Regions from separate parts of the Brevibacillus sp. AY1 genome, predicted to be linked through region 3. Evidence: riboswitches for the same ligand, from Rfam matches in the RefSeq annotation. Region 3 holds a riboswitch; each other region holds the start of a gene.

Region 1 (9,921 bases), on a different contig from region 3:
TGATCGCGTATCAAATGGATGTGAACTTCTGGCTCGTTACTTCACTGGGACTGCTGGTGACCCTGATTGTATCGCCGTATTATTTCATTCGTAAGGACAGCCGAATCATTCGTTACCTAGTAGCTATTGGACTTATGTTTTATGCGATTTCATTCGATCACTTTACCCCTTATGAAGAAGTCTCGTTTCTTGCTTTTATTGTATTGGGATTTTTGGCTGCCTATCTGGATTGGAAGCTGGTGGTGTTTGCCGGCATTACGCAAGCCATCGCTACGGGAGTCGGTTTTTACACGAGACAGTACGATCTGTTCAGCGGTGATTTCTCTGAAGTAAATCTGATCGTGCGCGTCGTCGCGATCTTCGTAATGATGATTGCACTCACGTATTTGTGTCTGGCTGGACAAGCTTCTTTGAGGCAAGCGAATGCAGCGAGACAGGAAGCAGAGGAGAAGGAGCAGCGTTTGGTAGAGATGCTGGAGCAAATCCAGCTGATGACGGAACAGTTGGACCGCACTTCGCAATACGTACACGGGCACGCTGAGGGAACCCGACAAAATACAGATGATATGATGATCGCCTTCAAGGAAGTCGCGACTGGCATGGAGGCACAGGCGAACTCCACCGTGAAGATCGAGGAGGAAGTCCAGCAGATCGACCAGGAAATCGTATCGGTGACCGAGAAAGCAAACATGATGAAGACCGAGGCGGATCAAAACAACAGACGTCTGGTCGAAAGCGTAGCGAGAATGAATGAGCTGTCCACCCAGATGGAGCAGATCGTGCAAGCCGTTCATGTAGCTTCTGCGACGATCAACCAGTTGAATCGTCAAGCCAACCGTGTAGAGGAAATCGTCGGGGCCATTAATCAGATCGCATCGCAAACCAACCTGCTGGCACTCAATGCCGCGATCGAGTCGGCTCGTGCTGGTGAGCATGGACGCGGTTTTGCCGTAGTCGCGGACGAGGTACGCAAGCTGGCGGAGGAAAGTGCCACTGCTACACAGGAAATTAACCAAATCCTGCAATCGCTTCATCAGGAAAGTCAGAACGCCGTCTACCATATGAGCAATGGGGAAACCTCGGTTGCAAAAGGAAAAGAGCTAGCGGTACAGACGGTCGCTGCGATCGAAGCGGTACGAGCAGGAATGGAAACGTTCCTGTCTGCCACGGAGCATGTTCGCACGAGTATGGACCTGGTAAAAAGCCGTTCTGGCGAAGTGGCAGCCGAGATGTCTACCATTACCGCCGTAACCGAAGAATCCGTAGCCAATCTGGAAGAGTTGTTCGCAACCGCGGAGAACCAGCAGTACAAGGTTCGCGAGATAACAGATGAGTTGGGCGAGCTGAACAAGCTTTCCCACAGCCTGCAGCAATCCTTCCAAACCAAGGAATAACGCAAACTGTATTCCCAGATGAAAATAATTTACGTTTTTCAAAGAGTCTGTTAAACTAAATCCGTATCAACCGAATAGATTCACCTACCTTATCAAGAGCGGCGGAGGGACTGGCCCGATGAAGCCCGGCAACCACTGTACCATGTACAGCAAGGTGCCAATTCCTGCAAAATCCAAAATGTGGATTTTGACAGATGAGGAAGAGGATAGCGATAGCTGCGAACTCTTCCCAAAAGGAAGAGTTTTTTTGTTTGTTGAAAGGAGAGAGGTGGAATACACGAACGTTTTTAGTATATTTTATGAAAATATACGCATATAATGTTGTTTTTTTGCCAAAAAAAACGTACATTACCTATTAGAGATCAAAAACGCGAAAGAATTTGTGTGAGAGAGGGAGACATCATGAAGAAGTTATGGTTGGCTTTAACGACATTTGCCGTTTTGGCAACAGGTTGCGCTGGTGGCGGAAATGCACCGGTAGACAATGGACAAGCCTCTGGACAAGCTCCAGCGGAACAAAAGGAAGAACCAGCAGTGAAAAAACGCATCGCTTTGGTCCTGCCTGAGAAAATCGGGGTAAACCCATTCTTCCAGCAAATGGACGATGGTGCCAAAAAAGCAGCTGAAGAATTAGGTGCTGAACTGAAAACGATCGAATCGACCGACTACGGCGCGATTGAAGAAAATCTGCGCGTGGCTGTAGCTGAACAATATGACCTGATCATCACATCCTCCTTTGAATCCGAGGATGCCCTGAAAAAAGTGGCAGCTGAAAACCCTGATCGCAACTTCGCGATCATTGATACCGTGATCGACCTGCCAAACGTTCGCAGCGTAACTTTCCGCGAGCAGGAAGCAGCCTATCTGATGGGTGCTGCTGCTGGTCTGGCGACAAAAACAAACAAAGTAGGTATGGTCGTAGCGATGGACATCCCTTTGTTGAAGAAATGGACAGGCGGTTTTTCTGAAGGCTTGAAAGCCACCAATCCAAATGCTGAATTCATCGTCAACTACGTGGGCAGCTTCACCGACCCGGCAAAGGCGAAGGAGCTGGCATTACTGCAAGCTTCTCAAGGTGCTGACTTCATCAACGGCGCTGCTGCTGTTGGTGACCTGGGCGTTTTTGAAGCAGCCAAGGAAAAAGGCTTCTATACCGCAGGTCAAGACGTAGACCGTACTGTGATCGATCCGGAGCACATCGTATTGTCCCAGCTGAAAGGTACAGATGCAGCAGCTTATGAAACCGTGAAATCTTTTGTAGAGGGTACATTCCAGCCTGGAGTAGTTACCTATGGTTTGAAAGAAAAAGGCGTGGGCGTTACCTATATCACACACGACAGTGCAACCCCACTGCATGCCTTCATTGGACAAGAGGTTGTAGACAAAGTAAAGGCAATCAACGAAGAAATCGTGGCGGGTACGCGCAAAGTGCCTGAATCGTTCTAATCGAACAGCTCAGTGAAAATGGCGTGACCGACTACGGTTGTAGTCGGTCTGCTGTTGTATGGGGAGAGGAAATGACAAAAGGAGGGGATCGCGATGGCCCACCGATTAGAAATGAGGGAAATGACCAAGAAGTACGGCGATTTTACTGCCAACGACAAGGTGTCGATCACACTTGGTGCAGGTGAAGTACACGCTATCGTCGGAGAGAACGGGGCGGGAAAGACGACGTTGATGCGGATGCTGTACGGGATGGAACAGCCCACATCTGGGGAAATTGTGCTGAATGGAAAACCGGTTGCCTTTCGCGGTCCGAACGACGCGATCCAGCATGGGATTGGCATGGTTCATCAGCACTTCATGTTGTTTGGCGAGTTCAGTGTGGCAGAAAATATCGTAATTGGCTACGAGCCTAGGAAGAGCGGCTTTTTTCTGCGCAAAGATGCGGCAGCCAAGGTGCGCGAACTGAGTGAGCAGTACCGCATTCCTGTAAACCCGCAGGCTCTTGTCGCGAATTGCTCGATTGGAGAGCAACAGCGGGTGGAGATTCTCAAGGTATTGTACCAGGGCGCAGACATCATCGTTTTGGATGAACCGACAGCAGTTTTGACACCACTTGAGGTAAAAGACTTGCTGCAAACTATCCGTAATCTCGCGGAGAGCGGGAAAAGCGTTATATTGATCACGCACAAGCTCCAGGAAGTGATGGAAGTAGCCGATCGAATCACCGTGCTGCGCGGAGGAAAGGTGACAGGGAGCGTAGCCAAGGATCAGACCAATGTGGACGATCTGGCACGCCTGATGGTCGGACGGGAGCTGCAGCAATTGAGTGAAAGGCTCCCGCTGGATGGCAAGCCTTTGCTGCAGGTGGAAAATCTGACGGTCCGCGATAAACAGTCGCTGTTGGACCAGGTGAGCTTCACCGTTCATCACGGAGAAATTGTGGGGATTGCCGGGGTTTCTGGCAATGGACAGTCCGAGTTGCTGCAAGCGATTAGCGGCCTTCGGAACATCCAGGATGGTACCATCCGATTGTCGGGTGTTGATGTGACCAATCAATCGGTAGCCAAGGTACGTGAAACAGGACTTTCCCACATCCCGGAAGACCGTTATTTATGGGGGACCGCGAAGCAGGAGAGCGTGGAAGAAAACGCACTGATGGGCTACCAGCGAAAACCGGCTTACTATCGTCGCGGAGTGATTTTACGTGATGCCTTCCGCCGGGTCGTACAGGAATGGGTCAACCGGTTTGCGATCAAGACGGGTTCCAAGCAATTGAATGAACAGGCAGGCAATCTCTCTGGGGGTAACCTGCAAAAGCTGATCGTCGCTCGAGAGCTGGGGCACGAGACCCCGTTTTTGATGGCCGCAGAACCGACACGTGGTGTCGATATTGGCGCGATGGAGTACATCCATCAAGCTTTGATTGAAAAGAGAAACAGCGGAGACGGTATTCTGCTCGTTTCTTCAGAGCTTTCGGAAATCATGGCTTTATCCGACAGAATCCTGGTCATGTACAAGGGACGGATCGCAGGAGAGCTGTCCCGTGCAGAGGCGACAGAAGAAAAAATCAGCGTGCTGATGGCAGGAGGAAGCGTTCATGGTAGCAGTCAAAGAGCTGTGTAAGTCACTGGTTCAACCGCTTTTGGCCGTCATCATCGGCTTGCTAACCGGGGCGCTGGTGATTGCTGCAGTAGGGGAGTCGATTATCGGCACGTATCAGGAAATGTGGAAAGGGGCTTTCGGTAATTTTTATTTCTTTTCTTCCACATTGGCTCGTGCAACGCCGATTATGCTGATCGCTCTCGGTCTTGCCCTGGCTTTCCGTGCAGGGGTTTTTAACCTGGGGGCAGAGGGCCAGATGGTTCTCGGGGCTATCAGCGCGACACTGGTAGCGATCTACCTGCCTGCACCGGGAATCGTGAAGATACTGGCAGCGTTGGTTACCGGGATTGTGGCTGGCGGTCTGTGGTCGCTCATGGCCGGGTACATGGAAGCCAAATTCCGCATTCCTTTGTTGATTTCCACGTTATTGCTGAACTATATCGCGGTGTTGTTTGCCAGCTATCTGGTCAGCGATCCCTTTCAGGATAAAAGCGGTTCCGCTGCACTGGCTCAGACCGTCATGCTGGAGAAAGGCGCGTGGCTGCCTAAGCTGTTCGCGGGAATGAGTGTGCATAGCGGCTTTATCATCGCGATTGTAGCAGCATTGCTGTTGTTTTGGGTCATTCGTTTTACACCGTTTGGCTATGAAGTGAAAATGCTCGGTCACAACCCGTTTTTTGCCCAGTACGGTGGGATTCACCGAATCAAGGTCATGCTGACCGGAATGTTTGCCAGCGGCGCGTTTGCGGGGTTGGCGGGGACAGTAGAGGTGCTCGGCGCTCATTACCGCTTTGTAGATGGAGCCTTGACCGTACCCAATTTCGCTTGGACAGGACTGATGGCGACCTTGCTCGCGAATTCCAATCCGATCGGAGTGATTTTTACGTCGATTCTGCTCGCTGCCTTTCAGACAGGGGCGATGGGCGTGGAGAGGAATACCGAGGTTCCGTTGGAGCTGGCGAGCGTGATTCAAGCGGTGCTTATCCTGTTCATTTCCGCAAGATTCAGCTACAGCTGGTGGAAACAGCGGAAGAAGAAAGGGGGAGAATCGCATGGAGTGGCTTGATTGGTCCCTCGTTAGTTCGACGATCCGCATGGTGACGCCGATTTTGTTGGCTGCTCTGGGCGGAGCGCTCTGCTCACGTGTCGGTATTTTTAACGTCGGCTTGGAAGGCCTGGTGCTGGTTGGCGCATTTGCCGCGATCGTCGGGAATCATTTTACCGGGAGTTTGTTTCTGGCGGTTTTGTTCGCGGCTGCGGCCAGCGTGCTGTTCTCTCTGTTATTTTCCTACATGACGATTGGGTTGAAGGCGAATGAGATTGTCGTTGGTGTGGCCATCAACTTTTTGGCATTGGGACTTACGACCTTTGCCCTGCGTGCAGTCTTTGATGTGAAGGGAGCTTTCTACGACAAGGACATGGCTGGCCTGCCGCGTCTGGAGATCCCGCTCATTCACGATATCCCAGTCTTGGGGGAAATCGTTTCCGGTCACTCGCCATTGGTCTATCTGGCGTTCCTGGCGTCGATTCTGCTCTATATCTTCTTTTATCGTACCGTTACCGGCTTCCGCGTTCTCGCGGTGGGAATGAACCCGGTCGCAGCGCGCAGTCTGGGGTTGAAAACAACTCGTTTGCAGGTGATGGCGATTCTTCTTTGCGGCGTCCTCTGCGGTGTAGCAGGCGCACAGCTTTCCCTGGGACAGGTGACGATGTTTACGGAAGGGATGACGGCTGGTCGCGGCTTTATCGCGCTGGTAGCCATGATGATGGGACAGTCCCATCCACTCGGCATCCTGGCATCGAGCTTGTTGTTTGGTTTTATGGATGCACTTAGCATACGCCTGCAAGGCTTTTCGTTGCCGACACAATTTACGTCCATGCTGCCGTATGTTCTGACGATTGTGGCGATGTTCTTCCTGAAAGACAAGAACGGAGGAGCCAGCAGCAATCAGCAAAGCGCTCGTTGATCGTGACAGGAAAAAGGAGGAAGGAACAGCATGAACAAAGCAGATCGCATCAAACGAATGAAGGTTCCAGCAGTAGACCCGGCGCTGGCAAGACGATTGCCGCCTGGGCAAGTACTGACGGAGCGATTCCCTATTTTGCATGAAGGGGATGTCCCGGAATACGACATGGAGCAATGGACACTGCGTGTGTTTGGGGAAGTGGACCGGGAAGTAACCCTGCGTTACGCTGATATATTGGCGATGCCGCAGAAGACCGTGACGCGCGACATTCACTGCGTCACGCGCTGGTCGCGTTTTGACAATGCGTTTACAGGCGTGGGCTTTCGCGAATTCATGCAGGCCATCGGAATTACGCCACACAGCTCATACGTGATGCTTCACGGCGATCACGACTATACTGCCAATCTGGCTCTGAGCGATCTGGATCGGGATGATGTCCTGCTGGCTCATTCATTCGAGGGAGAACCGCTTACTGACAAGCACGGCTGGCCCTTGCGCCTGGTCGTTCCGCATCTGTACTTCTGGAAAAGTGTGAAATGGCTGCGTGGGATCGAATTCATCACGGAAAACAAGCCTGGCTTCTGGGAACAAAACGGCTTTCATATGAACGGAGATCTATTCCTGGAGGAGCGATTCTCCGGTGAAGCCCTGCCGATTCCAGAAGACGAGTGGGAGAAAAAGGAGTTTGATTAAGATGCTGACCAATCTGAAAGTAGATCCAGAGCAACTACCCAAGCGTATTATCGTTTGCGGCGATCCGAAAAGAGCAGCGCTGATTGCGTCCAAGCTGACGGATTATCGCAGTATCGGGGAAAACCGGGAATATCACAGCTACGCCGGGACATGGAAAGGCGTCGAAGTAGCCGTAGTCAGTCATGGCGTAGGTTCGCCTGGGGCGGCAGTCTGCTTCGAGGAACTGGCAAAGGGCGGCGCACAGGTGATGATTCGCGTGGGTACGGCTGGTTCGTACCAGAAGGAGATTACGCCTGGCAGTCTGGTGATCAGCTCATCGGTGGCTCGTCAGGACGGATTAACCAGCCAGCTGGTGCCAGCAGGATTCCCGGCAGTGGCGGACCGCCATGTGGTCGAAGCACTGGCACAGGCGGCGAATAAGCATGAGGCCAATCTCAAGGTGGCAGAAGGCATCACGCTAACTCTGGATGTTTTTTACAACGGCGTGCTGGAATTCCCGCACAAGCTGTATCAAAAAGCAGGTGTACTGGCTGTGGAGATGGAAAATTCCGCGCTGTTCGTGATCTGTGCGCTCAGAGGTGTAAAAGCAGGCTCGATTCTTGCGATAGACGGCTACGCGGATGCAGACCTTTTGGAAAGCTACAACCCACATACAGAGGAAATGGCCAAAGCGATTGAAGCAGAGGCATCGATTGCACTCGATGCGGTGATTCAGGTTGAGATATGATCAGGTAGAATGAAGAACGAAAAAGCCGAAGAACCTCCCAAGAGGAAGGTCTTCGGCTTTTTTCTACTTTCATGCTTGCAGACTTGTCCAGGCGTTTTTCAACCGTTCCTGCTGCAAGAAATGATGACGGTAGTGCATTTCAATCAACGCAAACCATTCCCTAGCATCCAGCGCACCGAATCCGGGATGCATCACTTTATGGAGAGATGTACGGGCATCCAATCGCGGCGCTGTTTCCTCCATACGCTGCAGCACCGTCTGGAAGCCTTTGACGATTTGCTCTTTGCTCTCTGGTTGCGGAGGCGTATATTGAGGTGACGCTGGAACCTGAATGCGGATGGGAGGAATGGCTCCTTGGGAAAATACGGTTTCACCCACCTCGGATTTTCCAGCATTCAAAACAGGGGGGTGTTGTTCTTTTGAGATGCAGGTTTCTACGTTATTCAGTTGCATGTACAGCGCGGTATTGATCAGATGCAAATACATCTGTCCAAGCGACCAGTCCTCGTCCCTTTCCTTCCATGTCAATCGCTCCATAGAAAGCGCTTCGACCTCACGGAGGTATAGATCTGAGTGCTCAGCCACTCGCTTTATGATTTCGCGTGTATTCATCATCACTGCCAGCTCCTTTTGCTTTGGTAGCCCCAGTATAAAAAAACACTACTGACACCGGTATGTCAGTAGCGTTCCAGCATTTTTTGCGCTTCTTCACGAACGAGCTTGCGCAGGGAATCCGGCTCGAGGACCACGACATCCCCACCCCAGCCGAGCACCCATTTCAACAAATCTTCGGGGTGACGAACGCGCAGGCTGACGAGCAGCCCATCAGGATGCTCCTCGATCTTCTCCATAAAGAAGTTTCTGCTTTCCATCATTTTATCGCGGATGCTTGTATCTGCGAGGATGCGCACCTGGATATTCCGGTCATCAGGCGGTTTGTATTGCTCCAAATGAAAATCATCCGGAAGACAATACTCTTCCTGTAGCAGGGCGAGTTCTTTCATTCGAGACAAACGGAAATGGCGAAGCTCGTTGCGCAGATCACAATGAGCGAGAAGCGTCCATGTACCTTGGACGAGAACCAGCCCATAAGGCGCTACGACCCGGAAGCTGTGGCGATTCCCGTCTGCTTCAGGCAGGCTTTTTACATAATGAAAGCTCACCTTGCGCTTTTCGATGAGAGCGCTACGAATCAGCTCCATAAATCTCAGCTCGTCGTCTGAGATTTGGTAGCCGTTGGCGGTGACTAGCTTCATCGTGGAACGAATACGTTCGACTTCTTCACGCGCACTTTGGGGAAGAATCGCCTCTATCTTTTTCTGGGATGATTGCGCCTTGGCACCGTATCCGGCATCAAAATGCTGTTCGATCCAATCAGTGCCGATCAGCAAGGTCACCGCTTCCTCCGCCGTGAAGTTGACAGGTGGCAAAAAATAGCCGTCCACAAGGGAATAACCGATTCCAGTCGCTCCTATGATCGGAACGCCTGATTCACTTAATGCCTGAATATCCCGGTAGATGGTGCGGACGCTCGTTTCGAAAATCGCTGCCAAATCCTCCGCGCGCAGCAGCTCCTTACGCTGCAACTCAAGCACGATTGCTAACATCCGGTCTGTTTTGTTCATATCCCTACGTCCAGCGATACGTATAATACCGTTCTGTTTTCAAAAAGCGGCTTAGCTCTGCATTCGGATTGTTTGCGTCTTCCAAGTATTTTTCAAGTGTTCGAGCTGACTGGGTATAGTGTGCTTTGATGGCATTCAGCTTGCCGTCTGCCACGTGGGCAATATCCACGACGACATCTGGCTCGCCCAGTACCTGCAGATGGTTACTGGAAAAGGCAACACAATAAAGGGTGGGGCGCTCATTCAAAGGAATGCGTTGGAGTGCCTCGATCGTCGCTTCCGCCATCGCCTCGTGGTCGGGATGAACCGAATGTCCGGGGTAATACGTGTAGACGACTGTCGCTTGAATCTCCTGCACGACCTGAAAAATCCTGTCTGCCATCGCTTGTCTGTCTTCGAATTCTACGGTTTTGTCATGGTATCCCAGCAGACGCAGATCGGTTATGCCCAGATGCCGGCATGCCTCC
Region 2 (9,921 bases), on a different contig from region 3:
ACAATGACTTTTTGGGCCGTATCGGGATTGGCCGTATTTACCGTGGTACCATGAGCGTGAACGAGATGGTATCGGTAACGACACGTGATGGCTCTGTGAAAAAAGTACGGATTCAAAAGCTGTTTGGTTTCTCTGGTTTGCAGCGTGTCGAGCAAAAAACGGCAAAAGCCGGCGATATCGTCGCCATTGCGGGTATTGATGACATCAACGTGGGAGAAACGATTTGCCACATTGACCATCCAGATCCACTGCCGCTGCTGAAAATTGATGAGCCGACCCTGCAAATGACGTTTTTGGTCAACAATAGTCCATTCGCAGGACGCGAAGGCAAACACGTGACTTCTCGTAAGCTTCGCGACCGTCTGATGGCTGAGCTTGAGACAGATGTATCTCTTCGTGTGGACGAAACAGATTCGCCAGATGCATTCGTCGTATCTGGACGCGGCGAATTGCACCTGTCTATTCTGGTGGAGAATATGCGGCGCGAAGGCTTTGAGCTGGCCGTTTCCAAGCCGGAGGTAATCATTCGCTTGATTGATGGGCAAAAGATGGAGCCTGCAGAAATGCTCGTAATCGACGTACCAGAGGAGTATACCGGCTCTGTCATGGAGACCTTGGGCTATCGCAAGGCGGAGATGGTCAACATGGTTAACAATGGATTCGGTCAAGTGCGCCTCGAATTCATTATCCCATCCCGTGGACTGATCGGTTATAGTACGGAATTCCTGACGATCACTCGCGGCTACGGGATCATGAACCACTCCTTTGACAGCTACCGTCCATTGGTACAAGGTGCTGTCGGTGGCCGTCATGCAGGTGTATTGATCTCACATGAAACAGGAACTGCGACAACCTACGGCTTGATGTCGGTAGAAGATCGCGGGATTATGTTCATTCATCCAGGTACTGAAGTGTACGAAGGCATGATCGTGGGTGAGCACAACCGTGACAACGATCTGACGGTAAACGTATGTAAAGAAAAGCATGCGACAAACGTTCGTTCCGCTACCAAGGATGAGACGGTGAAAATGAAAACACCACGCATCTTGACACTGGAAGAAGCGTTGGAGTACTTGAATGACGACGAGCTGTGCGAAGTAACTCCACAATCCGTTCGTCTCCGCAAAAAGTATTTGAACAAATCCGATCGTGAGCGCTACGAAAAGCAAAGACGTTGGGAAGCTCAGCCGCAAGCGTAAGGATGAAATAGATCAAAAGCCGCTTTATCCTGTGTACAGGAGGAGGCGGCTTTTTCTTGCTTTCAAGAGGATGCTGCTTGGAGCTCCCGCACGTTGCGCATGCAGGAGCTGGTTGGCATTACTTGAGCAGGTTTTCGATGTCTGAAGTCAGTTCTTCTGGCTGTACCCGAGCGCCAATTCGTTTTACGACGCTGCCATCCGGATCGATAAGGAATTTGGCGAAATTCCACTCGATGTCCTGGCTTTCGCCATTGGGCGCATGTGCTTTCAGATGTTGATAAAGCGGGTGTGTATCTGCTCCGTTGACGTCAATTTTGGCAAAGAGCGGAAAAGTGACACCGTAGTTGACATCGCAAAATTGAGCGATTTCTTCTTCACTGCCGGGCTCCTGTCCAGCAAACTGGTTGCAGGGAAAACCGAGGACTTCGAAGCCTTGCTCGCGATAGCGATCATACAATTCCTGCAGGCCTTTGTATTGGGGGGTAAGACCGCATTTGCTCGCTGTGTTTACGATGAGCAGAGCTTTTCCTTTATACGCCTCCAGCGTAGTCGTATCTCCTGTAATCGTCTTGACGGAAATCTCGTAAATACTCATGGTATTCCCACCTTTTTCTATCAGATAGAACCATCATATCATGTGCGTTCCAAAGCTTGCCAGCTCGGGAAGCGCGGGGATGTGCAGGGCAGCAGGAGTTTTGACAGGGCAACGTGCACCTGATAAAGTGAAAAGGATAGATCTTGATCATGTAGGAGTGGACCCGGATTGAAAGTCGAATGCCAGATTCGCGTCGAACAGGATGAGTACCATACTGCTCTGGACGCGTTGAACATGGAAGCCGAGTCCTTGCAGGCGTTCACCAGGAACCCGCGGGGGCTTCACACGAAAATACGTAATGACATGGATGCGGCTTGCAGCGAGACGTTGACGAAATTTTTCGTATCTCCAATGTTTGAACAACTGCCAGTCATTCTGGAAGCTTCAGTGGACGAGGAAAATGAAGTACGAGAAGAAAAGGTTTGCCTGCATGGCTTGCACGAGAGTGGCTTGTCCCAGGTGAAACAGGAGGGATAAGACATGGATTGGCTCATACTTGCATCTCAATACGTTCCTGCAAATCCGGACCAGCTCTCAGCCTATGATAGCTTTCGGATCTGGGCAGATAGCAACCGGGCATGGATCATCTTCGTGGAGTTGATTCTCGTGTACTATCTGGGATTTGCTACCACTTGGCGCATGCCGATATTGAAGACGGTATTGCTGCTTGTTTTCTTGTTTATTGGCTCACTTATTTTTGCTATCTTAGACGTACAGCTTCCGGTGAAGAGCTCTATGATGGTTGCGATCGCCATTTTAGTGATTGTGAAAGTACGGATTAAACCTGATGCCAATAAACGGAGTTAAGGAGGATACGGCATGAAGCGTGATGACGCCTTGTTTAACTGGATTCAAATCCAAGTCGTAGCCGATGCCAGACCAGATGATCAATCCGCTTTGAATACAGCTTCTTTCTTTCGGGAGATGTTGCGTGAGGATCATGAAATGAATGAGCTGTCTTATCGGCAGGATGGTGATTGGTACGTCTTGACAGGGCGGTCCGATAGTGAAGAATGGGAAAGCAGATACCCCGCAGAGTCTGTACAAGCCTTGTTGATCGCGATTAATAATGAACCCCGGTATAATACATAAAAGGCCAAAATGAGAAAGCTCCTTCAAGTCCCTAGATCCAAAGGGCGACTTGGAGGAGCTTTTTATGCATGGAGGCTGACTTCTGAGGACTTTGGGCCTGTGTATAAAGAAATAGATTTTCAAGAGTTGCAACCTTTCTTGAATACGCCTCGTCAGTAAGTTTGCCGCAGGGTGATGTAGGTAAATATTAGTAGACTTGAGGGAGGCAACATCGATGAAAAAATATATGACCAGGCCCGTAGTAGCGGTTGTAACGACGGCCGTCTTGATTGGTGGAGTAACACCACTATTGGCAAGTGCAAGCGTAGAAACACACTCTGCCCCTGCCAAGGTAACAGTCGGAGAAGTCACAACGACACCGATCGCGAACAAGGAGCTTATTGCGACCACACAAAAAGCAGCCAGCCCCGCAACTGCAACTCAGGTAACAGCCAGTGCTGTTTCCGGTTTGAAGCCTACATCGACAAAGGTCGTGATGAACGACGAGGGGAAAAAAACGACGCGCTATAATTTGAAAGACCTGGCCTTGAACGATCCGGACACCTTGCAAATCCTGCTGAAGCAACAAGCGGAGCATCTGTATATGGTTGTGGACGAAATCGGCCTGGATACCCATTTGCAGACATTCATGCAGGACCATACGGAGGAATGGGAACGAATCTATCAGGAGCACTACAAGAATATTTGGCTGGAAGTACGCTTCCTGGATGATCAGGAAATCGTCAGTGTCCAAGCAGAGACCGAGGGTATCAAGGCATATATAAAAGGGATCGTCACACCTGATGTAACCAAAATCGTCGTCACCAAGCCGAATGGCGATACCATCACCGTGGTGCCGACCAGTGAGCTTACCTTTGCCGTCAGCTTCTTGTGGAATGGCAGCTCCAAGGATGAGTATGCGACTGTGAAAGCCTATGCGGGAACGAAATTGGTGGACAGTGAAAAAGTCAAGCTGGTACCACAGACAGAAGATGACGCACAGCTCTTGATGCATACTTATTCGGTGCTGGATGCCAAAAAATCCGAACTGAAATTGCGCGGAATCGTCAAGTTGCCTGCTGACAAGATATACGTTACCTACAATGGCGTCAAAAAATCAGCGAAGGTCCAAAAGCTGTGGGATGATGTAGGCAGCTTCAGCTTTACCCTCAAGGATGTAACAGAGGGGAAAGAAAAAGCATTGGTAGAAATCTACAAGGGAGATAAGAAGCTCTCTTCTTCTTCGATCGATGTCCAGGTGATTAATAAGACGGAGAATACGGCTAAGGTATATACCCTTACAGGAGTTGCCGAAATCGATGCAAAGCAGAAAAAAATCAAGGTCAGCGGTACGGTTGCTGGCTGGGATAAAAACAAGAACAAAAATGTAAGTCTTGCGATTGTCGCTCCGAATGGGCAGAAAAAGGTTGTAAAACCAAATGCGCATGGTGAGTTCAACCACACGTTCTCTCTTTCTGGCAAAAACAAGTCTTGGAATGGTGACGACGTCAAGCTGGAGCTGTATGTAGATGGCAAGCTCGTGATTGAAAAAGAAATCTCGTACAAAACAGTTACGACCAAAGATAACAAGCATCCAAATGGCAATGCCTACGGATATTGGAAAAACCAGGACAAGAAGGGGAAAGACAAGGATCGCGACGATGAAGACGATGACGATGACGACGATGATGACGAAGATGAGGATTAATCTTATTTGATTTGTCGATATGACTCCACATAGTCTATGATCTGGCGGATGTAATCGCCAATGATCGGAATCGAGAGAAATTGGGATAAAAGTGAACCGAATAAAGCCAATACGATGGCAGTCCCGATCGTAAGACCCAGCCCCCGGGCAAGACCTGCGAGGAAATTCGTCCAAAGCAGCTTGCGCGGGGCTGTGTAATTTTGAATGACATCCGCTAAACGTATATCCTCTAGAAACATGGCGATCTTGTCCATTCGCTCATTCAGTTTACGTACTTCCGCGATTTCCTTGGAGAGATGATCGATTTGGGCAAGCAATCGTTCTGTTGGGGACATGCTTTAGCCTCCTTCTGATTGTTCTGGATCGGGTTTGATCCAACATGCAGTTTCGGTTGCCTATCAAGGCGAATGAAGAGTACAATGGATTTACATATCTTTCCTGGGAGGGCAGTGGCATGGCTGAAACGGTTTCCCAAACATTGTCCGAAGAATTGTTTTCGTTCCTGCAGCAAGAGCGCTTTGTTACACTTGCGACGATCGACCATGAGACAGGGGCACCTGCGCTCCATTCTTTGTCATGGACGTTTGCTGAATCTGTGCAATTGATTCGTTTCGCCGTAAATAACCGTTCCCGGATCCTTGCAAACATCGCCAAACAGCCTGAGGTCGTGCTTCATCTGATCGTAGCTGACTCCTCATATGCTGTCAACGGACGCGCAGCCATCAAGACTGACAGAATGGCAGAGGTGCCTTTGAAGCTGGCGATGATTGAGATGGAGATTTACTCGGTCCGGGACATCATGTTTTATGGTTCCCGAATCTCTGTAGAACCACAATACGAGAAAACGTATGATAAAAAAGCGGCGATGAAGCTGGATGGTCAAGTAATGGCAGCACTTCGAAAAGGTCCATAGATTCAATTCCACTTTCTTGAAAAAAATGATTTGACAAAATTGCAACCATTCCGGTAGTATTAGGTTCAATTACAGCATAAATGAATAGTGTATTCTTCTTATCCAGAGCGGCGGAGGGACTGGCCCGATGATGCCCGGCAACCAATCACCTGTATTTAACAGGGAGATAATGGTGCTAATTCCTGCAGAGTGATTCAACTCTGACAGATGAGAAGGATTTGTTTACGGTGACGTAATCAAAGCCTTCTTTCAGAGGAAAGAGGGCTTTTTTCATGCCCTCGCAGTTGAATTTGAGGGGAGCGAGATCATCATGCATTTGGAAACAAAACTGGTTCAGACAGGAGTAGGAAGAGACGAAAACACAGGGGCAATCAATTTTCCCGTCTATTTCGCAACCGCATACCGTCATCCGGGGATGGGGCAGAGCACAGGCTTTGATTATACGCGGACGGCGAATCCGACCAGGGCAATACTGGAAGAGGCAATTGCGACAGCTGAATCAGGTGACAGTGGGTTTGCCTGTGCCTCAGGCATGGCTGCGATCCACACTGTTATGGGTTTGTTTTCACAAGGAGATCACGTTCTCGTTTCACTGGATTTGTATGGCGGTACATATCGCTTGTTTGAGCAGGTATTGACCCGTTATGGACTCGCATTTACGTATGTGGACCTGCGTGATGCGTCAGCAGTGAGAACTGCCATCCGTTCGCAGACAAGAGCCATTTTTGTTGAGACGCCGACCAATCCGCTCATGCAGATCACGGACATTCGTCTGATCGCGCAGATCGCCAAAGAGCATGGCCTGTTGACCATCGTGGACAATACCTTCATGACTCCTTATTGTCAGCGGCCGTTGGAGCTTGGCGCTGATATTGTCCTGCACAGCGGGACCAAGTATCTGGGTGGACATAATGACGTGCTGGCTGGCTTGATCGTGTCAAAAGGAGCTGAATTGTCGGAGAAGCTGAAGTTTTTGCATAACACCATCGGAGCTGTTTTGGGACCGCAAGACAGCTGGCTGTTGATCAGAGGCCTCAAGACACTGGCACTGCGCATGGAACGTCATCAGGCTAATGCATGGGCAGTAGCACAGCGATTGAAAGATCATGCGGCCGTTGCCGAGGTCTTTTACCCGGGGCTGCAGGACCATACTGGGTACCTGACGCAGTTGGAACAGGCAAGTGGCTTTAGCGGCATGGTATCCTTTCGTGTCCGTTCAGCTGAACAGGTGCCCGTGATTTTACAGAATCTGCAGGTCATCTCTTTTGCCGAAAGTCTGGGTGGCGTCGAGTCCTTGTGTACGTATCCGGCAACGCAGACCCATGCAGACATCCCGCAAGAAATTCGCGCATATGTGGGTGTATGTGACCGGTTGTTGCGTTTGTCGGTTGGCATTGAACATCCTGACGACTTGATCGAGGATTTGACACAGGCACTCGACGCTAGCCTGGTAGCAGGGGGGACTGTTCGATGAACTTTGCAACGAAAGTGCTGCATGGTACATCTTGTTTTGATCCGGTCACAGGTGCTTCTTCGGTACCGATCTATCAAGCCTCGACCTTTCATCAAGCAGATCTGGAATGCCCTGGTCGCTACGATTATGCACGCTCTGGAAATCCGACCAGACAGGCGCTGGAAGAGGCAATTGCCGTATTGGAAGGAGGAGAGAGGGGTTTTGCCTTTGCATCCGGTATGGCTGCCATTTCCAGTGTGTTCATGCTCTTTTCCTCGGGCGATCACGTCATTGTCGCAGAGGATGTCTATGGAGGTACCTTTCGATTTTTGACCAAGGTGCTGTCCCGCATGGGGATCGGGGTGACCTTTGTGGATGCGACCCGCGTGGAACAAGTGACGGCAGCGATTACTCCGGCTACCAAAGGCATTTATCTGGAGACGCCATCCAATCCGACGCTGAAGGTCACAGATCTGGCGGCAGTGTGCAGAATGGCCAAACAACACGAGCTGCTGGTTATCGTGGACAATACCTTCCTGACGCCGTATTATCAACGACCCCTGGAGCTGGGAGCAGATGTGGTGATTCACAGTGCAACCAAATTTATCGGAGGACATAGCGACGTGGTGGCTGGTCTGGCAGTCACGAAAGACGCAGCCTTGGGAGATCAGCTGTATATGATTCAAAACGGCATGGGAGCCATTCTTGGCGCGCAGGATAGCTGGCTGGTGATGAGAGGATTAAAAACGCTGAAAGCAAGACTGGATGTCGGCACACGCTCAGCAGACCACATTGCCCATTGGCTTGCGGAGCATCCTGCTGTGAGCCGTGTCTATTATACCGGCTTGCATTCGCATGAGGGACACCACGTTCAGGAAAGACAGGCGAGCGGTCATGGCGCAGTCCTTTCGTTTGATGTCGGTAGTCGGGAGCGGGCAAAAGCGATTTTTGATCAGGTGAAGCTGCCGATCGTCGCTGTCAGCTTGGGTGCGGTAGAGACGATTCTTTCGTATCCTGTTGCGATGTCACATGCATCCATGCCTGTAGAGGAACGGGAGAAAAGAGGAATTACTGACGGATTGATCCGACTTTCTGCAGGTTTGGAGGACACTGAGGATCTTGTGCAGGATCTGGCACAAGCACTCGATTCACTTCCGCCATTTGAACATAAAATCAATGAGAAAAAGACATTCTCCCGGGCGTAATCCTGGGACGAATGTCTTTTTTTACAGTATCGGAAAGTATAAACTTCTGTGAGTAAAACGTCCCGATACTGCAAGAATAACCTACCTCTAAAACGCGGTCGCACGTCATTGAAATGGCCTCGATAGAGGTTTTCTTATGCAGCCTATGGTGCCTGTGTACGGTTGGCATTGATCTTGTCATTTCCATGTGGCTTAGACCTGCCATCCTTGTTGATGCGTTGCTCATTTTCACGCGAAGGCTTGTCCTCGCGTTGTTGAACATGCCGGGGAGCTTGCGGGATAATGCGACCGACAATATCTCCCATTTCTTCGGCAAATCCATGAATCGGGCGACCCCGGCGAATATCTGCGGCCATCTCCCTCAGTCGTTGGACGATATCGGGATCCGCGGTCACTAAAGCTGTGGCGCCTTGAGGGTCTTCTTTCAGCGCCTCGGCGACGGAGTATTTGATGACTCCCACTTCAGGTCGATCCAGATGGGCGTTTACGTCAATGCCGACCACCGCGTATTTTCCTACCACTACAGCTGTAGCCCCATTCACTTTCGGGACACGTTTGGCCAGTTCAACCAGACGATCAGCAGTTGCTGCGGCAGACTGGTTCTTGGGAGGTGTGGGATTCGTTTGCTGGACACGCTGTGTCTTCTGAATATGTTGATTCGGCTGTGGAGCAGCTTGGTTAGCAGGTGGCTTGTTGTTCGTCGTGCACGCCGTAAGCAAGAGACATAGGCTGAGTGTTCCAATTACGCTCCGTTTCACACGCATTCTCCTTTTCCTTATTTTCCTCCGAAAGAAGGGCAGGGATAAAAGTATTGTGTTCCCACCGACCTGTTTTCATTCTGTGAAATGGTCCAAGACTATCTGTTAAAAGAACCACATAGACTTTAGTACATCACGCTCCTGCATCAGAGCATCCCTTTCAAAAATTGCATAGGGTATATAAGATGGGTATTAGGAGGCGAGATTTTGAAGAAAATCTACGTACTGGACACCAACGTACTCCTGCAAGATCCTCGGGCGATGTTTTCCTTCGCTGACAATGAAATCATCATACCCGCTGTAGTATTGGAAGAGATTGATTCCAAAAAGCGCTATATGGATGAGATTGGACGGAATGCCCGTTATGTATCGCGCTTGCTGGACAGCTTTCGTGAGCACGGACATCTGCACTCAGGAATAACCCTGGAGACAGGTGGACTATTTCGCGTAGAGCTGAACCATTCATCCCTGCATAGGCTGCAAAAGCAATTCACCGAAATGAGCAATGATAACCGAATATTGGCCGTAGCGCTCAACTTGCAAGAGGAAGAAAATCTGTCTCCACAACCACGTCCGGTAATCCTCGTCAGCAAGGATGCCCTGATGCGAGTAAAAGCAGATGCCCTCAATCTGACAGCGGAAGATTTCTTATCAGATCGCGTAGTAGGAGAATTCTCCAGCTTGTACACCGGTTATCAAAAAATGATGGTCTCATCCGACGTGATCAAATCGTACTACGCAAACCGAAAGCTGCATTTACCCATCTGTTTTCCGCGGTATCGCTTTTATCCGCATCAATTTCTGGTATTGAAAGACGAATGCAATCCCTCCATATCCGCGGTGGGAAAAGTGGATACCGATGGTAAGAACCTGGAAATGCTCGTGACAGACGATGATCCGATCTGGGGGATTCGCGCACGAAATGTACAGCAGCGCATGGCGATCGAGCTATTGCTGCGTGATGATGTTCCGCTGGTAACCATGACAGGAAAGGCAGGGACAGGAAAAACATTGCTGGC
Region 3 (9,921 bases):
CATCCTTACCGTCGCCAGGGAATTGTCGGCGAGAGTAATAGCGTCTGCACCAGCCTTGTGCAGCTCACAGCATCCTTCGAGAAACGAATCCGCATCCAGATCACGAGGCGGGTCGAACTCAACGATAATCGTCGTACCGGACTTTACCTTGTCTACGATACTCGGCCGATCCTGATCGCGTACACTGGTCACAGAAATCAATGGTCTTTCACCCGGAACTACGTCTGGATTGGTACGTGCTTGCGGCTCAAGGGATTCCAACGCATCTGCCATCGCTTTGACATGCTCAGGAGTCGTCCCGCAACAACCCCCAATCAGTCGGATTCCTTGCTCTCTTAAGCGCAACGCACTTTGGCCAAAATACTCCGCCGTCGATTTGTACGCGTACTCCCCGTCTGTCATGCCCAGACGACCTGCGTTTGGAAAGGCAGACAGGAGTGCATCCTGGGGTGCCTGTACGGTTTCAAAGGAACGAAGAATCTCCGCTGGGCCGAGACGACAGTTGAGTCCGATAATATCTGCTCCCGCTGTTTTCAGTTGGGCAAATGCTTCTGTCAGCGAGTAGCCATCACGCGTTCTTCCCACTTCCAGCGTAGCGAGCTGGGTGATCAGCGGGAGTGGGGTCAAAGGTCGAATCACTTCAATGGCAAGCAGCAGCTCCTCCAGATCCAGAAAGGTTTCCAGAATCAATCCATCTACCCCTGCATGCAGTAAAGCAATCGCCTGCTCTTCATACTGATCCCGATATTCGTCCAGCACTTTTTTGCGCACCCGACCAGCCAAGATCGAACCAATGCTTCCGGCTACATAAGCATCTCCCTGCGCCGCTTCACGTGCAAGTGAAACGGCTTGACGGTTAATACGCGTCACTTTATGCTCCATTCCATAGCGTGACAATGAATCTCGATTTGCAGAATACGTGTTGGTTTCCAGAAGGCGCGCTCCAGCCTGATAGTATGAGTCGTGTACTTCATGCACCAATCTGGGATTGGACAAACACAGTTCCTCAAAGCTGACACCCACGGGGACGCCCAGTCTATGCAACTGGGTCGCCATCGCTCCGTCTCCAACCAGCAAATGATCTTGCAAGTATTCTCTTAAATCTTGCTTGCTCGTCGTCAACCTGATCCCTTCTCTCCGTTCAATCATCTCTATCTTCTAAACTTCGAACACGGATGGTCCCGCATTGAAATAACGCGCTTCCGGATGGGCAAATACCATCGCGGAGACGGATGCTTCCGGTTCCATCATGCAGCCTTCGGTCAAGTGAACGCCGATATTTTCAGGTTTAATCAGCCTAAACAACTGCTGCTGATCCTCCAGATTCGGACACGCCGGATATCCGAACGATACGCGGATTCCCTGATAACGAGCACCGAAACGCTCCAGCATCGTCATCTCTGCAGGGTCAGGAATTCCCCAGCTGTCGCGCATCATGTGGTGAACACGCTCTGCAAACGCCTCAGCGAGTTCCAGTGCCAAGGCTTGCAAGACGTGGGAACGCAAGTAATCGCCCCGATCCTTCAGCTCAGTAGACAATTCCCGAATTCCTCCACCTGCGGTTACGGTCAGGAAGCCTACGTAATCCATTTCCTTGCTCTCAATCGGACGCAGGAAGTCAGAGAGGCACAGGTACGGTTCTTCCGGCTGACGCGGAAAGCTGAAGCGTTCCAGTACTTTGCTGTGATCCTGCGGGTCGTAGACGACGATATCGTTGCCATCTGCTTGGGCAGGGAAAAATTGATACACCCCATGAGCGGTGATCGTCCCCTTCTGCTTCGCTTCTGTCAGGAGCTCTTCAACGAGCCCGTACAGCTGTAGCACTTTCTCGTCTCCCGCTTCGATCAGCTTCTCCACGTTGCCGCGTACGCCCAAATGTTTGCCTAGCAGCATTCGCAAGTTCAGATAGGGCTGCAGGTGGCTGATCGGGTACTGACGCAGGACATGAGGCTGACAATCTGGCGGTAACTGAATCGGAGCGGTACGGCTGATGGCAGAACGTGCAGGCAGTGCAGGTTTCTTTTCCACAACGACCGTTTCGACTGCCGACGCAGCTTCTTGCATTTGTTGTTGCTCGACTACCAGCCGCTCCCGTTCCTGGGGATTTTGCAGACGATTTACCAGATCCAGTCCGTCCATCGCATCCTTGGCGTAAAGCACGATTCCCCGATACTCAGGGGCAATGCGATTGGAGGTGAATTTACGAGTCAGCGCCGCACCTCCGACCATCATCGGTACATCGATACCGGCAGCCCGCAAATCCTGCGCTGTAATCACCATTTGCTGAGCCGATTTAACCAGCAGGCCTGAAAGTCCAATCGCATCCGGCTTTTCTTCGCGGCATGCGGCAATCAGCTGTTCAGGTGGTACTTTGATTCCCAGATTGACGACCTCATAGCCGTTGTTGGAAAGAATGATTTCCACCAGATTCTTTCCGATGTCATGCACGTCCCCTTTGACCGTAGCCAATAGAATCTTCCCTTTTGCAGCTGCATCCGATTTTTCCATGAAAGGCTCGAGGAACGAGACCGATGCCTTCATGACCTCAGCACTTTGCAAAACCTCTGCCACAATCAGCTGGTTTCCGTTAAACAGGCGGCCAACCTCTTCCATCCCGCGCATCAATGGCCCGTTGATTATATCCAACGGCTGGTACTTTTCCAAAGCCAGCTTCAGGTCTTCAGTCAAGCCATCCTTGGAACCCTCTACAACATAGCGTGCAAGTCTTTCCTCCAGCGTCAACGAGGAGACCTCAATCTTATCTTCTTTTTTCTTTTGGCGATAAAACTCTGTGAATGCGGCCAGCGTTTCGTCATTGGTTTCGAACAAAAGCGCTTCTGCCAGCTTCCTTTCATTTTCCGGAATCGAAGCGTAACGCTCCAGCTTCTCGGTATTCACGATCGCGTAATCGAGACCGGCGAGCGTCGTATGATAGAGGAATACCGCGTTGAGTACTTCCCTTCCCGCCGCAGGCAATCCAAAAGACACGTTGCTCACACCCAGAATGGTTTTGCAATGAGGCATCGCTTCCTTGATGAGACGGATGCCTTCCACGGTCTCTTTCGCTGAACCGATGTACTGCTCATCTCCGGTACCTACCGGAAAGACAAGCGGATCAAATATGATATCTTGAGGGTTGACCCCATATTGATTTACCAGCAGGTCGTACGAGCGCTTGGCTACCTCCAGCTTTTTTTCGCGTGTAACAGCCATTCCAGCTTCCTCGATGGTCCCAACGACAACGGCTGCACCGTATTTATGAATCAGGGGAGCAACCTCTTCAAATCTCTCCAGTCCATCCTCCAGATTGATGGAGTTGAGAATGGCCTTTCCTTGCGAATAACGCAATCCCAGCTCCATGACCTTGGCATCTGTGGAGTCGATCATCAATGGCGCTTTCACTTTTTTCATAATATATTGGAGGAATTTTTCCATATCGGCGTATTCATCCCGGTCCGGATCTGCGAGACAAATATCGATTACGTGAGCTCCACGCTTCACCTGGGCTCGGGCAATATCAGATGCTTCTTCATACTGCCCTGCCGCGATCAGATCGCGGAATTTCTTGGAACCAATCACGTTGGTACGTTCTCCGACGAGCAACGGACGGTTATCGTCTTCTACGTAAACGACGTCAATACCGGATACAGCACTGACAGGTTCGCTTACTTGCGTACGAGGCTTGCAGTCCTTCAGCGCGTCTGCCATGGCCCGGATGTGATCGGGGGTCGTTCCGCAGCAGCCACCTGCGATGTTGAGCCAGCCCTGCTCGGCAAAAGCCCGCATTTTGGCAGCGAGTCCTTGTGGTGTCTCGTGGTAATGTCCGTTTTCATCTGGCAGCCCGGCATTGGGATAACAGCTCACGCCGCATTGAGCCAAGCCAGAGAGTGTACGCAAATGATCGCGCATGAATTCAGGACCAGTCGCACAATTAAGACCTACGGAGACTGGCTTCAGATGCTCCAGAGAGAAGTAAAAGGCTTCGATGTTTTGTCCAGCCAAGGTAGTACCCATCGGCTCGATCGTCCCGGACAGCATCACCGGCACTTCTTGACCCAGCTCCGCAAAGGCCTGACGAATCCCGATACCGCCCGCTTTGACGTTGAGAGTATCCTGCGAGGTCTCAAGCAAAAGCACGTCGACTCCACCCAGCAGCAATCCTTTTGCCTGGCGATAATACGATTCGACCAAATCATCGAAGGTTACCCCTCCGGTCAGCGAGAGCGTCTTCGTCGTTGGCCCCATGGACCCTGCCACATAACGGGGCCACTCAGGAGTGGAATAGCGATCGACCGCTTCTTTTGCCAGTCTGGCAGCCTCGATGTTGATCTCCAGATCTTTATCCGCTACGTCATATTCAGCGAGCACCACCGAAGTAGCACCAAAGGTATTTGTCTCGACGATATCTGCTCCTGCCTCCAGATACGTTTCGTGGATGGATCGAATCACATCCGGTCTGGTCAAATTCAGCAATTCATTACAGCCCTCGTACTCATCCCCGCCAAAATCTTCTGCAGACAGATTGGCCTGCTGCAGCATCGTGCCCATAGCACCGTCCAGTATCAAAATTTTCTGGGAAAGCTGTTCGCGAAAAGTAGGTTTCATTTGGCTTGCTCCTTCTCCCCTGTATCGGTAGTTCTTTTTGACGAACGATTTTACATGCAAATAAAAAAATCCTCTTCTTGTGAAAGGAGAGGATTTGTCCGCGAGATAGCTTATGCGCTTGAACCATCCTCTTATCTTTCAAAGCAAAAAGCTTTGCTGGAATTGGCACCGGTTTTACCGGTTGCCGAGGCTTCATCAGGCCAGTCCCTCTGCCTCTCTGGATAAGAGTTGTACATGCTATTCAATTATTTGGAATTTTGTATGACGTTTGAAAGTATCTTATCACCCCCCTTGCATGGCGTCAATCAACAATTTGTCTATTTTCATTGACGCTTCAAGATCGCGCCCAAATTTCCGGCAACTGGTCATTCGCCCACGCCAACCTCCGCGTTCGTGTATAGACTAGAGCATAACGGAAAGGAGGGAAAACAAACATGAGTACTTCTTACAGCAGCGGCTTTTTTGGTGAAGCCTTCGCAATCGTGCTCGTTCTGTTTATCCTGCTGGTCATCGTTGGGTGCTCTGACGACTGCTAGGCCATCAGACAGAATAGCTAAAAGAGCCTGAAGACTTCTTCAGGCTCTTTTTTCACATGTAACGTCAAGCACCCGCTTGATTGTCAGTGTTATCGTGATTTGCTATGATGGGGAACGAAGGACAACAAAGGAGCGAACCCTAAGTGGATACACTACTTCCCCAAGAAAAGGATGCATTTATCTCTGCATTGGAAAATATTAAAGTACTCGAACAAAGTGAATTCGAGACTTATAGCATTGTGAAGCATCGTGAGACCCAGCAGCATTATTTGCGCTACTTCCTTGTCCATATCAACCTGGTTGAGGGAGGTCGACGCAACGAGCACGACCACTTCCTGCCTGTCGAATCCGACGACGTTCTCGGACTGTTATTCGGTGAGCAATCTTATCATTTTCCCGACAACTGGCGCAAACCTTATTTGCGCAGTGGTAATGACAACCGCTTGATTCCCTTCGATCCCTCCGAGAATTACGATCTGGAGGAAGAGGCCAGGGCTGAGCTTGCGATGCTGGAGCAGCTGGAAACGTTCAAGAATCAATGGATGAACACGGAAAACCTGAGCGCTGAAGAAAAAGAAAAGCTGACGCGCGAGTATTTTCAAAAATTGGATCAAATCCTTAAAAAGCCAGAAGAGTAAGTTGCACATGCTCGTCTTTTTTGGCTATAATGCATAGATAAGGATGAATCGTTGATAAGGAAAGTACTCCATGTGTGAAGCTGAAGCGAGTCGGGGAAGGTGCAAGCCCGATGCGGACCATGTGAGGAAACGCCCCTTGGAGATGCTGCCTGAAAATCTGCGTTCCTTACGCAGATCGCGTAGGGACATGCCGGTACTGCCCGTTATCGCAGATCAAGCGGTTTTTGCTGGCCTCTGACAGGATAGCAAAAACAACAAGAGTGGCACCGCGGGAGCATAACCTCTCGTCTCTTTTTTCAGGAGACGCAGGGGTTTTTTTATTTGCGGATCACACCTTCACAAGTGAAAGGAGTATCAAAAAATGAGCTACAAGCATCAAGTGGCGGAGAAAATTGCTTCCGCCCTGGTTCACCTCGGCGTGGACTCGCTGACCAAAGAAAACGTTTATAACATGCTGGAAACCCCACCAAATCCGGCGATGGGCGATATCGCCTTCCCTTGCTTTCAATTAGCGAAAGCACTGCGCAAAGCACCTCCCATGATCGCTGCAGAGCTGACTGAACAAATCAGTGGCGCACCATTGAAGGAAGTAAAGGCTGTCGGCCCATACGTCAACCTCTTTTTGGATCAGGAAATGGTTGCCCAGCAAGTGATCAGCACTGTTCTTTCTCAAGGAAAAGCTTATGGAGACAGCGATCTGGGACAGGGACGCAATGTCCCCATTGATCTCTCCTCCCCCAACATCGCAAAACCGTTCTCGATGGGACATCTGCGTTCAACCGTAATTGGTAACGCCATCGCCAACATCATGGAAAAGCAAGGCTACAAACCGGTGCGCATTAATCACTTGGGTGACTGGGGCACCCAGTTCGGAAAATTGATCGTAGCTTACAAGCTATGGGGAGACGAAGAAAAGGTAAAAGCAGAGCCAATCAAAGAACTGCTCAGTCTCTATATCCGTTTCCATGAAGAAGCAGAAAACGATCCATCCCTGGAAGATCAAGGCCGTGAATGGTTCAAAAAGCTGGAAGACGGTGACACAGAAGCAAAGCATCTGTGGACCTGGTTCCGTGACGAGTCCCTGAAGGAATTCATGAAGATCTACGACTTGATGAACGTATCCTTCGACTCCACCAATGGCGAAGCCTTCTACAACGACAAGATGGACCGGGTCGTTCAGCTATTGGAGGAAAAAGGACTGCTGACCGAGTCCGATGGCGCACAGGTCGTTACACTGGATGAGTACGACATGCCACCTTCTCTGATCAAAAAATCAGATGGGGCGACCCTTTACGCGACCCGTGACCTAGCTGCTGCCTTGTACCGCCATGAAACCTACGATTTTGCCAAAGCAGTTTACGTGGTCGGAAATGAACAACGCCTCCACTTCCAGCAGCTGTACAAGGTGCTGGAAAAAATGGGCTATCCGTGGGCAGCAAACATGTACCACATTCCATTCGGGATGATGCTCAAGGATGGAAAGAAAATGTCCACCCGTAAAGGGAAAGTCGTCTTGCTGGAAGAGGTATTGGCTCAGGCGATTGCTGATGTGCAGAAAGTGATTGAAGAAAAAAATCCATCGCTAGCCAACAAGGAAGAAGTATCTCGTCAGGTGGGCGTAGGTGCCGTGATCTTCCACGATTTGAAAAACTATCGTCTCAACGACATCAACTTCTCCTGGGAAGAGATGCTTACCTTTGAAGGAGAGACCGGGCCGTACGTTCAATATACGCACGCTCGTGCCTGCTCGCTGCTGCGCAAGGGCAACTACCAGCCTGAGTCGCAGACCTCCCTCGCTCCAGGGGCATTGGACAGCAAGGAAGCCTGGGCAGTCGTCACACTGCTGAATGCATTCCCAGACATCGTCGAGCGTGCAGGAGACAACTTTGACCCGTCTCTGATCGGCAAATACGTGATTGATCTGGCACAGGTCTTCAACAAATTTTATGCCAACATCCGTATTCTCGCGGAAGAAGAAGAAATCAAAGCTTCTCGTCTCCAGCTGGTTGCCGCCGTCACAACCGTTCTCAAGGAAGGTCTGCGCCTCCTGGGACTGGCAGCTCCGGAAGAAATGTAAGGTTGCTATTGAAAACGAAAGCCGCTGTCCCCGTTCGGGAGCAGCGGCTTTCCATTTATGCTTCGTCTGATTGCGTTTTATTTTTTTTGCCAAACCAAGTTTTGGCTACCAGCTCAACGACTTGCTTGGGCAAGGATACGGGCGCTTCCAGCTCGTTGCCGTTTGCGTCCACTTTCCGGTATAAAAGAGCTGTATCGTCCTGGGGATCTGATTTGGTCTGCACCATCCACTCCCCGATGTTACCTGCATGCGTCCATTCCTCGATCATCAGCTGGTACTCGCCTGGAGCCAGCTCAATGTAATCGTCTTCGGACACGTCCACAATCGCATACCCATCATGTTCGATTTCCGCATCGTATGTATGTCCATTGGCTTTTTCGTAAAGCTCTAGCTCCTGTAGATCGTTCAGGTTCTCCTTTAGTACCGTAAAATCCGCAATCGTCACTTTGATTCGCTTTTTCATCTGCTTGCAACCTCCCTGATTCAACACCCAACTCACACTGTAACACAGAGTGGACACCCCTGCCAATGGCCCGCACTTCCGCACGGCGACTGTCCATCACCTGTTCCTTGCCGTAGTTGGAACGAATCGCTCCTTTACATAAGCGATCTCTTCCCGATGAGATTTTCCTGCGGGATGCGGGGTCTCCAGAATGAATGGCAGTTCCTGAAACTCAGGTGTAGCGAACAATGCTCTGAGTCCCACTTCCGGAATATACCCTTGGCCCAGATTGGCATGGCGGTCGCGAAAGGACTGGTGTGGGTACATCGAATCGTTGAGATGAATGGCTTTCACATGTGACAGATAGTCCAGTTTGCGAGCCTGCTCTGCAACCTCCTCCCAATTCTCTCCCTGCCAGAGGGCGCTGGCAAAAGCATGACAGGTGTCCAGACAAAAGCCAATTTTATGTGGTGCATGGATCAGGCTCCTGACCTGCGTCAATTCCTCCAGCGTCGTTCCCATCCTGCTACCCTGTCCCGCATTGTTCTCAATCAGGAGCAAGGCATCTCCGTCCCATTTTGCCAATACTTCATTGAGCATCTCAATCATGCGGAGATAGCCGTAGAGAGGATCCTGATGCTTTCCTTTGAACTGTCCGAAATGCACAACAACTCCTATGGAACCGCACGCCTCTGCGATCTCCAAATCATTGCGCAAAGATTCGACGGTCAGCTGATACAATGCCTGGTCATCAGCGGAGAGGTTGGTAGGATACGGGGTGTGGGCAACCGACTGTAGCGCATGCTGCTGACAATAACGCTTGCATTCTTGTGCATCTCGCTCGTCGAACGCTTTTACAGATAAGCTTCGTGGATTTTTCGGAAAGTATTGATAGGCGGAAGCGCCCTGTTGATAAGCGTTTTTAGCCGCGCTCAAATAACCGTCACGGATGCTTACATGACAACCAATTTGCATTCCTTGCCCCCTCCCCTTTAATACGTCCGCAAATCATTCTGCTTAGTTTGGGAGCATCTCACTTCAAGTATGCGCTAGATCGGATAAAACGTAAAAGGATGCAGCGAACCCGGCTGCACCCTCTCGATCCTACAGGCTAAATCATTTTCAGTGTATCCACAGATACGCGTTCTACGAATCTACTGAATTTCTCTTTCCCTTGCTTCCCCCTACTTGAACCGCAGGATTCACTGTGATTTTCATTTTCTCTCCCATAGCGGTTCTCCTCTCCCGTCTATCTTTCTTTCACTTCGACGACGTACGGAACGGTGATGACCTCTCCCCGGTGCTGAAATTGTCCCCAGATTTTATAGATACCAGCTTGAGGAAACGTGGTTGCGAATTGCGCTTCAGGCCCCGTCGCCTTTTCATCGAGTGGGTGCACATGCAGATATTGACTGGCATCCTGGGACAGGATTACCACATGGCCAACAGATCCAAGATAAGGCTCTAGGTTGTCGATGCCTGCCTTTGTCCTGGCGTCGCGCAGGTGAAAGGTCAGGATCGTTTCTTCCTTCGCAAAGGTATTGCTCACAGCCAGTTCAACCTCTTTGTCCCCTACTTCTTTTACCAGCTTCGTATCTGCTTTCAGATCTGTATGTGCTGCTG

What was found. Region 3 has a riboswitch for S-adenosylmethionine ahead of metH (methionine synthase). Riboswitches for the same ligand answer to the same signal wherever they lie in the genome.
Region 1: another riboswitch for S-adenosylmethionine. It lies ahead of JZI27_RS10490 (BMP family protein); the one in region 3 lies ahead of metH (methionine synthase).
Region 2: another riboswitch for S-adenosylmethionine. It lies ahead of JZI27_RS06825 (aminotransferase class I/II-fold pyridoxal phosphate-dependent enzyme); the one in region 3 lies ahead of metH (methionine synthase).

Annotation. Positions count from the first base shown of each region.
Region 1 covers NZ_JAFLPN010000009.1:111,640-121,560, forward strand. The annotation lists gene JZI27_RS10485 (methyl-accepting chemotaxis protein) at 1-1,394, shown strand, start outside; SAM riboswitch class I at 1,481-1,595, shown strand; gene JZI27_RS10490 (BMP family protein) at 1,797-2,840, shown strand; gene JZI27_RS10495 (ABC transporter ATP-binding protein) at 2,934-4,463, shown strand; gene JZI27_RS10500 (ABC transporter permease) at 4,438-5,508, shown strand; gene JZI27_RS10505 (ABC transporter permease) at 5,495-6,409, shown strand; gene JZI27_RS10510 (sulfite oxidase-like oxidoreductase) at 6,440-7,102, shown strand; gene JZI27_RS10515 (nucleoside phosphorylase) at 7,104-7,829, shown strand; gene JZI27_RS10520 (DinB family protein) at 7,899-8,441, opposite strand; gene JZI27_RS10525 (helix-turn-helix transcriptional regulator) at 8,507-9,454, opposite strand; gene bshB2 (bacillithiol biosynthesis deacetylase BshB2) at 9,459-9,921, opposite strand, start outside.
Region 2 covers NZ_JAFLPN010000005.1:8,972-18,892, reverse strand. The annotation lists gene typA (translational GTPase TypA) at 1-1,199, shown strand, start outside; gene JZI27_RS06860 (glutathione peroxidase) at 1,318-1,794, opposite strand; gene JZI27_RS06855 (hypothetical protein) at 1,963-2,271, shown strand; gene JZI27_RS06850 (YlaH-like family protein) at 2,275-2,601, shown strand; gene JZI27_RS06845 (hypothetical protein) at 2,614-2,886, shown strand; gene JZI27_RS06840 (hypothetical protein) at 3,101-4,573, shown strand; gene JZI27_RS06835 (DUF5665 domain-containing protein) at 4,576-4,908, opposite strand; gene JZI27_RS06830 (pyridoxamine 5'-phosphate oxidase family protein) at 5,028-5,486, shown strand; SAM riboswitch class I at 5,582-5,700, shown strand; gene JZI27_RS06825 (aminotransferase class I/II-fold pyridoxal phosphate-dependent enzyme) at 5,797-6,960, shown strand; gene JZI27_RS06820 (trans-sulfuration enzyme family protein) at 6,957-8,144, shown strand; gene JZI27_RS06815 (YhcN/YlaJ family sporulation lipoprotein) at 8,288-8,908, opposite strand; gene JZI27_RS06810 (PhoH family protein) at 9,110-9,921, shown strand, end outside.
Region 3 covers NZ_JAFLPN010000001.1:284,501-294,421, reverse strand. The annotation lists gene JZI27_RS01505 (bifunctional homocysteine S-methyltransferase/methylenetetrahydrofolate reductase) at 1-1,149, opposite strand, end outside; gene metH (methionine synthase) at 1,159-4,605, opposite strand; SAM riboswitch class I at 4,734-4,833, opposite strand; gene JZI27_RS01495 (YjcZ family sporulation protein) at 5,040-5,141, shown strand; gene JZI27_RS01490 (hypothetical protein) at 5,285-5,779, shown strand; T-box leader at 5,822-6,074, shown strand; gene argS (arginine--tRNA ligase) at 6,141-7,856, shown strand; gene JZI27_RS01480 (hypothetical protein) at 7,912-8,319, opposite strand; gene JZI27_RS01475 (deoxyribonuclease IV) at 8,416-9,273, opposite strand; gene JZI27_RS01470 (hypothetical protein) at 9,548-9,921, opposite strand, start outside.